Regions from separate parts of the Paraburkholderia sp. WS6 genome, predicted to be linked through region 1. Evidence: riboswitches for the same ligand, from Rfam matches in the RefSeq annotation. Region 1 holds a riboswitch; the other holds the start of a gene.
What was found. Region 1 has a riboswitch for cobalamin ahead of M0D64_RS00100 (CbtB-domain containing protein). Riboswitches for the same ligand answer to the same signal wherever they lie in the genome.
Positions count from the first base shown of each region.

Region 2: linked by a shared signal. The riboswitch ahead of cobG (precorrin-3B synthase) and the one ahead of M0D64_RS00100 (CbtB-domain containing protein) in region 1 are both predicted to bind cobalamin.

Region 1 is NZ_JALQCK010000001.1:25,612-30,144, forward strand. Features, by position in the region: gene M0D64_RS00085 (VOC family protein) at 1-743, opposite strand, end outside; gene M0D64_RS00090 (ABC transporter substrate-binding protein) at 801-1,988, opposite strand; gene M0D64_RS00095 (CbtA family protein) at 2,215-2,961, opposite strand; gene M0D64_RS00100 (CbtB-domain containing protein) at 2,973-3,194, opposite strand; cobalamin riboswitch at 3,237-3,376, opposite strand; gene M0D64_RS00105 (histidine phosphatase family protein) at 3,431-4,123, shown strand; gene M0D64_RS00110 (alpha/beta hydrolase) at 4,200-4,533, opposite strand, start outside.
Region 2 is NZ_JALQCK010000012.1:85,335-89,867, forward strand. Features, by position in the region: gene M0D64_RS16740 (cobalt-precorrin-6A reductase) at 1-460, opposite strand, end outside; gene M0D64_RS16745 (cobalt-precorrin-5B (C(1))-methyltransferase) at 457-1,545, opposite strand; gene cbiE (precorrin-6y C5,15-methyltransferase (decarboxylating) subunit CbiE) at 1,545-2,891, opposite strand; cobalamin riboswitch at 2,976-3,155, shown strand; gene cobG (precorrin-3B synthase) at 3,248-4,533, shown strand, end outside.

The sequences.
Region 1 (4,533 bases):
TTACCATCAGCGCGCAAAGCGACACCCAACACCCCTTCCCCACGCGTGGCGAGTTGCCGGCGCAACGCCGCGCCTTCGGGGGTAACACTCGCGGCATCGACATGCACGGGGCTCAGCAACACAACCGACGCATCGCCAATCGACACCGTCGCCGACGCTGCCCCAAGTCCCGGCAAAGCCACCGTCCGCGCGTCCGCAAAACCAAGCAACGCCCGATACCGCTGCAAACTCGCCTTCAAATCCTCCACAGCGACCGTCAAGCTCGCCACCCCTCGCACGCCGTTCGCATGTTCACGCACCGCGCCTTCAGTCACACGCAGATCACGCGGCGTGATATCCCCGCACAGGAATGGCAAGTCGCTGGTTTGCGGGCGGCCGGTCTGCCACTCGAGCCGCGCGCCGTCCGGGCGGACGCGCCCACCTGCCTGTGGCCCGTCGTATTGCAAGCCCCGCCCATGCGCGGCGTCAATCACAGCAGCCACGCTCGACGGCAACAACGCGTAATCAACAAATCCATCGCCATGACGCTGCCCCACATCCCACCAGCGACGCTGCGGCGCCGCCTGCAAGAAAGCGATCAGCTCGATGTAACTGCCATCGGCGAAACCGATCAGCGCGTTATGCGTCACGCCATCGGCATGTGTACCGCCTTGCTGCACGGTGAAACCGAGCGCCGTGAAATCTTCAATGGTCTGCGTCAGGTCGTGGACGCGAATCACAATGTGGTCGAGTAAAAGGCTCATGGCACAAAAGTCGTGAATGTTGTGAATGATCGAAGAGTTGGACGGCCGGCGAAATACCTACTTCTGGGCAACCGTCGCCTTACTCTCAAGCAATGCCCACTTATCGTTCTTCACCACCACGTTGATGTTTTTCACGCCGATCACACGACGCGTCGCCGGATCGAAATTGGCCTTGCCGAACACGACGCTCGGAATGTCGTGCAGCTTCGGCAGCGCATCGCGCACAGCTTTGCGGTCGGGACCGCCGGCGCGCAGCGCATAGGCGGCGATGATGACGGCGTCATACGCGTAAGCGTTGAACGCGTCCGGTTCGCGGTGGTATCTCGCCTCGAAGCGTTTAACGAAGCTTTGCACTTCCGGCCCGGATTCACCGGGGAAGAAGCTGGTGTTGGTCGCCACGCCGTTGACGGCCTCACCGCCGAGTTCGAGGAATTTCGGCGAATACACGGAACTGGCTGCGGCGATCGGCAGGTTGATACCGCTTGTGCGCGCCTGGCGGGCGATCTGCGCGCCGTCGGAGTAGTACGAGATCAACACGATGCCATCCGGATTCGCAGCGCTCACGCGCACCAGCGTCGCGCGGAAATCTTTCTCGGCCGACTGATAGCCCTCTGCCGCCACGACTTGCGCACCGCGTTCGTTGGCGGCTTTGACGAAGACGTCCTTGCTGGTGCGTCCCCAGTCGGTGTTCAGATAGAGCACGGCGATGCGCTTGAGGCCGAGCGTTTTCACGGCGAGGTCGGCAAGCAGCGGCTGGGCGTCGGCCTGGCTGACTGACGGGCTCCAGATGTAGTCGCCGCCTTTGGTGAAGTCAGGATGCGAGTTGGTGAAACCGAGTTGCACAAGGCCGGCATGCTGATAAATCGGCGACGCCGCCATCGAAGCGGGACTCGAGAAGTCGCCGAGTTCGATCAGGATGCGCGGGTCGTTGACGAATTTCTGCGCGATCGTGATGGACTGGCGCGGGTCGCTCTGGCTGTCCTCAAAGACGTAGTTCAGCGGGCGGCCGTTGATGCCGTTGTGGCTGTTGATCTCATCCAATGCAAGATCGAAGCCGGCTTTCCATTGCGCGCCGTACTGAGCGTTCTGTCCGGTCAGCGGGCCGCTGACGCCTATCAGGATCGGATCGCCCGAAGGTGGCGCTGCGATGGCCGTTGTCGTCGTCGTTATTGCCGATGCGGCCAGCAGCAGAAGTGCCGTGATACGAGTGGCCCATGATGGGCGCAGGCTTGATGAGTTCGACATGGCTCCAGGCTCGGTTTGCTTGAGATTGGAGTGAGTGTCGGATTTGCCCCGGCTTCGGGCAACCAAGCGATTCGCATAACGTTATGCACCCATGGAACTTGTCCACAGAAAATGTCCATAAGCCTGTGGATAACATTCCCGCAAACGCGCCAAGTACTTGATGTATTTGGTTTCTCTCGCGCTGCACGCCTGCGTGACCGCGGCTCGCGCGGTCACGCCATTCACATCAAAGGTAAGCGGACTTCGCGGCGCTGCGGCTCGCGGAAGCCAGCAATTTGCTTCGCTCGACGAGGGCGCCGAACAGCAGCCCAACTGTCGTCCACATAACCACCTGCATGCCGATGGCCGCGACGCGGAATTTCCACAACAGCACCGCCGGGAAAGCCGCCGGTACTTCGTTGATCGTCGGCATCGACAGTTGCACGGCAGCAATGATCGCGACGAACACCAGGCCCGCCACAATCGAGCCATTCCACGCGCCCAGCTTCAGCGCCGCGCGGCGCCGAACCTTCAGCGAGAACACCACTGCGGCCAGCGAGATCGCGATCATCAGGAAGAACAAGCCGGTCCGCATCCCGATCGTCTCGGGGTCGCCCACCGAAGGGGGATTCGCCGGGTACTTGATGTTCGGAACGATCACCAGCGCAATAAACGCGCCAAGCGCGAGCCATGCGGACAACGCGCGCGCACTCAGCGCGCCGACGCGCCCGTACGCATACGCGAACACCAGCGAGAACAGCCCGCCGAACGCTGCGCCGTACGTCACCACGCCAGTCAACAATCCCAGGCCCGCCTGGGTGCCGCGGCTCACCAGTTCGGGTTCGGGCGCTTCGCCTTTGGCGGCGTCGGCCTTTTCCTCGAAGGAAATCGCCTGATCGACCTGCGGTTCGCCCACCAATCTCGCGAAGCCGAACGTGAGCAATCCCGCGGCGATGCCTGCAAGCATCCCGCGTACCAACAATTTACCGACCATTTTCGACTCCGTTAGTGGCAGGGAAAGCCGAGCAGATGGCGGCCGTCGTGCACGAATTCGTGCACATACATGCCAGGCACCAGCGACGTGGCACCCTGTTCCGCACCAACGAAATACAGCGCGAGCAACAGCAGCAAGCCGCCGAACACGACCCAAGGCAGCAATTCACGCAGCGGAATCGGCGTGGGTTGGGCGACAGGCTGTGTCGTGGAATCGAAAACAGCGTTGGACATAATGGACATCTCCTGGGGGTAACGCGCCCCGATAGTAGATTGAAGAGGGATGGTGCAAAGCTCAGGTCTGGCTTTCGGCTCGTGAATGCCGATTACAGTGGCGCGACCGCGCCGGGCTCTCACCGGCTTCCGTGCTTCGCAGTGACGCTATTCTACGCGCTAAACTTTGCCTCCCGGCAACGTAAAGCATGCACGCGGCGTCCCGCTTTAGTCCGGTCTTTATGGAAATCAACTGAATGGACACACGGCTGTTACTGATCAGCCACGCATCGACCGCGGCGATGCGCGCGGGCCGCTTCCCCGCCGACGACCCGGTCGATGCACGTGGCCTCGCCGAAGCAACCGCCGCACGAGCGCGCCTGTCGATTCCGGACGACGCGGCGGTTTTCGTCAGCCCTGCCGTTTGTGCGCGCGACACGGCGTCGGCCTTGGGGATCGGTGCCGCGGCATCGGGCCAAGGCGCATCGGTCGACGAGGGACTGGCAGACATGGACTACGGCCTGTGGCATGGCCGTCGCCTTGCCGATCTCGCGGCCGAAGCACCGCACGACCTCGCCGCATGGACACATGATCCCGACGCAGCCGCGCACGGCGGCGAGTCGTTCAGTCAACTTGTGAAACGGGTGGGACAGTGGCTCGATGCGCTAAACGATGCGTTGAGCGAGGACGTGACCCGCGCAACAGACCGTGCATCAAATGATGGAGCGAACGAGGCAAGGAATCGTACGTTACGCGAAAAAACGAGCGTCATCCCGAGCACCACGCAAAACGTGGTCGCCGTCACGCACCCGCCAGTGATCCGGGCCGCCATTGTTCATGCGCTTGGTGCGTCGCCGGCCGTGTTTCCGCGTATCGAGATCGCGCCGCTCTCGATGGTCGAGTTGCGACGCTCACGACGCGGCTGGACATGGTGGCCGGCGTCGCAATAACGGCGGCCGCGAGGAGTCGGGTCTTGTTCATGTCGGCACAATCCTTTGAAAGGTGGCCTTATCGCGGTAGCACGGTTCATGCCTTGCCGAACAACGCCGCCAGCCCCTGCACCGATGCAAAAATCCCCTTCGCATCGTGCCCAACGCCGTCGATCACAAACGTACGATGCTTCGCCGCCCCTTCCGGATGCCGCGACGCCATATAACGCGCGTAAGCCAGTCCGCGCCCCAGCCGATGCTCGCCTTGAGTCTGCGCGGCGCATGAACGGTCGAGAGCCGGATGCTGCGGATCGCAATCCGCGCCGCCGAGCAGCACGGTGACATCACGACGCGCATAGCGCGATTCAAGCGCATCAGCAGAGCCCGCCTCCCCGCCACTAGAAGCATAGGCCGGCAACTCTTCGAGCCCA
Region 2 (4,533 bases), on a different contig from region 1:
CGCCGAGGCAGCGTATTGTCCAGAATTGCTGCGGCGGGATTTCGTCGAGATGCGCGAGCGGTTCGCGTCCGAGCGTGAACAGTGGTCGCTTGAATGAAGCAAGCGCGGCCGTAAGTTCGGTCCAATCGTCGACCATGCGCCAGTCGTCGCCAGCTTGCGGCTGCCAGCCCTCGCGGCGCAGCGCCCAGCACGGTACCTGCGCGGCGCCGCTCGCTTTCGCGGCATTGGCGCTGATCTGCGCGGCGTACGGATGTGTCGCGTCGATCACGAGGCTAATGCGTCTGTCCTCGATATAACGCGCCAACCCTTCGCTGCCACCGAAGCCGCCCACGCGCACCTCGCATGACAGATCGTCCGGCACCTTGCCAAGGCCCGCGAGACTGTACACATGCTCAGGACCGAGCTGCCTGGCGATCCGCAAAGCGTCGCCGGTGCCACCGAGCAGCAGGATCCGCATCATTGCGCGGCTCCGATCAGATTGCCCTGGCGATCGATCGCAAACATTTCGACCGCAACCTGCGGCGGCACGATAGCGCGCGCGATGGCAAGCGCGTGACGGCAGACGATATCGCCGAGCGGCACGTTTTGCGCGTGAGCCAACGCGACCGCCTGCTGACTCGTATTGGCGGCGAGGATCGCCGCCTGCAACGCGTCGTCGGCGCCATACTCCGCGGCCCAGGTCGCAAGCCGTTCCAGATCGATGCTCGAATTGCGGCTATGCAGATCGAGATGCCCGGCCGCCAGTTTGCTGAGTTTGCCGAAGCCGCCGCACACGCTCAAGCGCTCGACCGGCGCACGCTTCATATGCTTGAGCACCGCGCCGACGAAGTCGCCCATTTCGATCAGCGCGATGTCCGGCAGACCGTAATGCGCGCGCATCGCGTCTTCGCTTGCGTTGCCGGTGCAGGCCGCGAGATGCATGTAACCGTTCGCACGCGCGACGTCGATGCCCTGATGAATCGATGCGATATAGGCCGAGCACGAGAACGGCCGGACGATGCCGGTAGTGCCGAGAATCGACAAGCCGCCGAGAATGCCGAGGCGCGGGTTCATCGTTTTCAGTGCAAGTGCTTCGCCGCCTTCGACGCCGATCGTCACTTCGAAGCCGCCGCCGTACCCATGTTCCGCCGCGAGCTCGGTCAGATGCTCGGTCATCATCTTGCGCGGGACCGGATTGATCGCTGGTTCGCCGACGGGCAGCGTGAGGCCGGCGCGCGTCACGGTGCCAACGCCTGGCCCTGCGCGGAAGATCACACCCGGTTCGGCAAGCAGTCGCACGCGGGCGAATACGATCGCGCCGTGTGTCACGTCGGGGTCGTCGCCAGCGTCTTTCACCGTGCCCGCTTCCGCGCCGTCGGCGGTCAGGCGGCAGAACACCAGCGGCATCGGCACATGCTGGCCCTTTGGCAACACGATCTCCGCGACCTCGCTGACGATACCCGCGAGCAGCAGACGCGCGGCCGCGAGAGACGTCGCGGTGGCGCAACTGCCGGTCGTGTAGCCGCTACGCAGCGGTGCGGGTTGTTCGGGCGTTTCTTCGCGCATTACGGGTGGGGTGGTGAGTCTGCGGGGGTGGCTGAGGTGCCGGATGTGCAAATGGCGGGATTGATGCCACTAGCGGCGTTCGTGCTGCTCGTATTCCTCGTGCTGTTCGCGCCGCTCGCACGGAACGTGCCGTCGGCGCCGTCAGCCAGCTTCGTGACCTCCAGCAGCGTGATCGGCAGCGCCTGGCGCCACGTATCGAAGCCGCCAAGCGGCTGTGCGTCGGCCAGCGCAATGCGGGTCAACGTGCCACCGTGTTGCTCACGCCACGCTGCCAGCGCGGCCTCGCCTTGCAAGGTCACGGCATTGGCGACCAGACGCCCGCCGTCGCGCAGACGCGCCCAGCACGCGTCGAGCACGCCCGGCACCGTCACCCCACCGCCGATGAACACGGCATCGGGCACAGCCAATCCCTCCAACGCATCAGGCGCGCGGCCGGCCACCAGTTGCAAACCCGGCACGCCCAGCGCATCGCGATTGTGTTCGATGAACCGCTGCCGCTCCGCGTGCCCTTCGATCGCAATCGCGCGGCAGGTCGGGTGCGCGCGCATCCATTCGATGCCGATCGAGCCGCTGCCCGCGCCCACGTCCCAAAGCAATTCGCCGGGCGTCGGCGCGAGGCGTGCCAGCGTGATCGCGCGGACGTCGCGCTTGGTCAACTGACCGTCGTGGCGAAAGGCGTCGTCGGGCAAGCCGACGGTCAACGGCAGACGCGGAGCACCCTCCGTTGCACGGCATTCGAGTGCGATCAGGTTCAACGCTGCCACTTCGCCCGCAGACCACTGGTCCGCACGGCCATCGATACACCGCTCCAGATTGCCGCCCAAATGTTCCAGCACGGTCATCCGGGTCGCGCCGAACCCACGCGCATTCAGCAGTTCGGCCAGCGCGGCGGGCGTGCGCCCGTCGGCACTCAGCACGAAGACGCGCGCGCCGTCGTGCAAATGAGCATTCAGCGCCGGCAATGGCCTTCCCACCAGCGAAACCGTGGCGACGTCCTGCAACGGCCAGCCAAGCCGCGCGGCCGCCAGCGACAACGACGACGGCGCCGGCAGCACCCGCAACTCGCCTGCCGGCAACTGCCGCGCGAGGGTCGCGCCGACGCCGAACAGCATCGGATCCCCACTCGCCAGCACGCACACCGACCCCGTGCGCTCGGCCAGCAAAGGCGCGAGATCGAACGGCCTGGGCCATGCCGCGCGGCGCGCGGCGAGGCGCGCGGGCAGCATCGCCAGATGACGTTCGCCGCCATAAACCACCGACGCTTCCAGCAAAGCACGCCGCGCGGGCCTCCCCAAGCCGGCGAAGCCGTCATCGCCTATGCCCACCACGGTCAGCCATGCCGGCATGCATCCATCCTCTTTCTGTATCTTCAAATAATGCGCTGTGCCACGCCGATCAAAGCGTCCAGCCTCGTTGTGCTGTTCGAAAAAAGGCATAATACAGCCGCCGGTGCCCTTCGGGGCCGAAGAGGGAACACAGTGTTGCTGTGGCTGCCCCCGCAACTGTATGCAGCGAGTCCGCCTGCGCTCCGCGCCACTGGTTCGACCGGGAAGGCCGCGGCGGACCATGACCTGCCAGCCAGGAGACCTGCCGGCCAGACTGTTCGTGCCAGCCTACATCGGGCGGGGTGTACCGATGCCGTAGCAATCGCCGCTTTGCGGCTTGCTCGGGCCGTCGCGCGACGCTCAACCCGGTGTCCGTCTTGAATCAAGCTTCGCCCTCCACTGCTTTGCCCGATGCGGCCCTCGCGCTGCGGCCCTCGGCGTGCCCGGGGCTGCTGCGCATCGTCGCGGCGCGCGATGGGGGGATTTGCCGGATCAAATTGCCCGGCGGTGAGTTGAGCGCGGCGCAGGCCGCGGTGATCGCCGACGTCAGCGAGCGGCATGCGGCCGGTGTGGTCGAGCTGACCAATCGCGCGAATCTGCAGGTGCGTGGCGTGCGAAGCGGGCATGAAGCGGCGTTGATCGCGGCGCTGGTCGATGCGGGGCTTGGGCCGATTCGGGCGACCGGTGCGGTGGATGCTGACAACTTGCTGCTCGCGAGCTCGGCGGACGATGTGCGTAACGTGATGGTGAGCCCGGCTGCGGGGCGTGATCCATTTGCGCTGTTCGATACGAGGCCGCTTTGCATCGAAATGCTCACATTGCTGCAATCCGAAGCGCGTTTCGCGGCGCTATCGCCGAAATTCGCGCTACTGCTCGATGGTGGTGAGCGCCTTGCCAGGCTGGATCATCCGCATGATGTTTGGCTGGCAGCCATGCAGGCCGAAGACGGTGTGCGATTTGTGTTCGGATTGGCGGGTTGTCCGCCTGCCGTGGCGGACGCGGATGCGAATGCCTTCCCGCATATCGCGCGTACCGGCTCGCATAGCGCCGTTGACCATCCTCATCCGAATTACGCAGGCGCTCTCGCCGCAGTGCTGCCCGCGCAAGTCACAGACCTCGTCCGCGCGCTGCTGCATACGTTCCTCGATCTGGCCGCCCCAGATGCCACGCGCATGCGTCACCTGCTCGCCACGCATCCCGTCGACGCGCTATTGCAGCACGCTCAAACGTACGTCGATTTCCCACTGTCACGCGACACATCGCTTGCAAACTGGCTACGCCCCACGCCCGCCGATGCCACGTTGCGACTCGGCGCGCACGCACAGCGAGTCGTGGGAATGCTGCACGTAGGCGGCCAACCGCCGCTCGGACGCCTCGACGCCACGACCTTGCGCGGCCTCGCCACGCTCTCGCAACAGCAAGGCAACGGCACGCTGCGCATGACGCCCTGGCAAAGCGTGTTACTACCCGATATCGCAGCCGATGCCGCACCCACCGTGCTCGCTGAAATGAACGCGCTAGGCCTCGCATGCGATCCTGCGCAGCCTATGACACGTCTGATCGCCTGCGCCGGTTCCACAGGCTGTGCAAAAAGCCTCGCCGACACCAAAGCCGATGCGTTACGGCTAGCAGATCGCTTACCCGATGGCATCGACGTCCATCT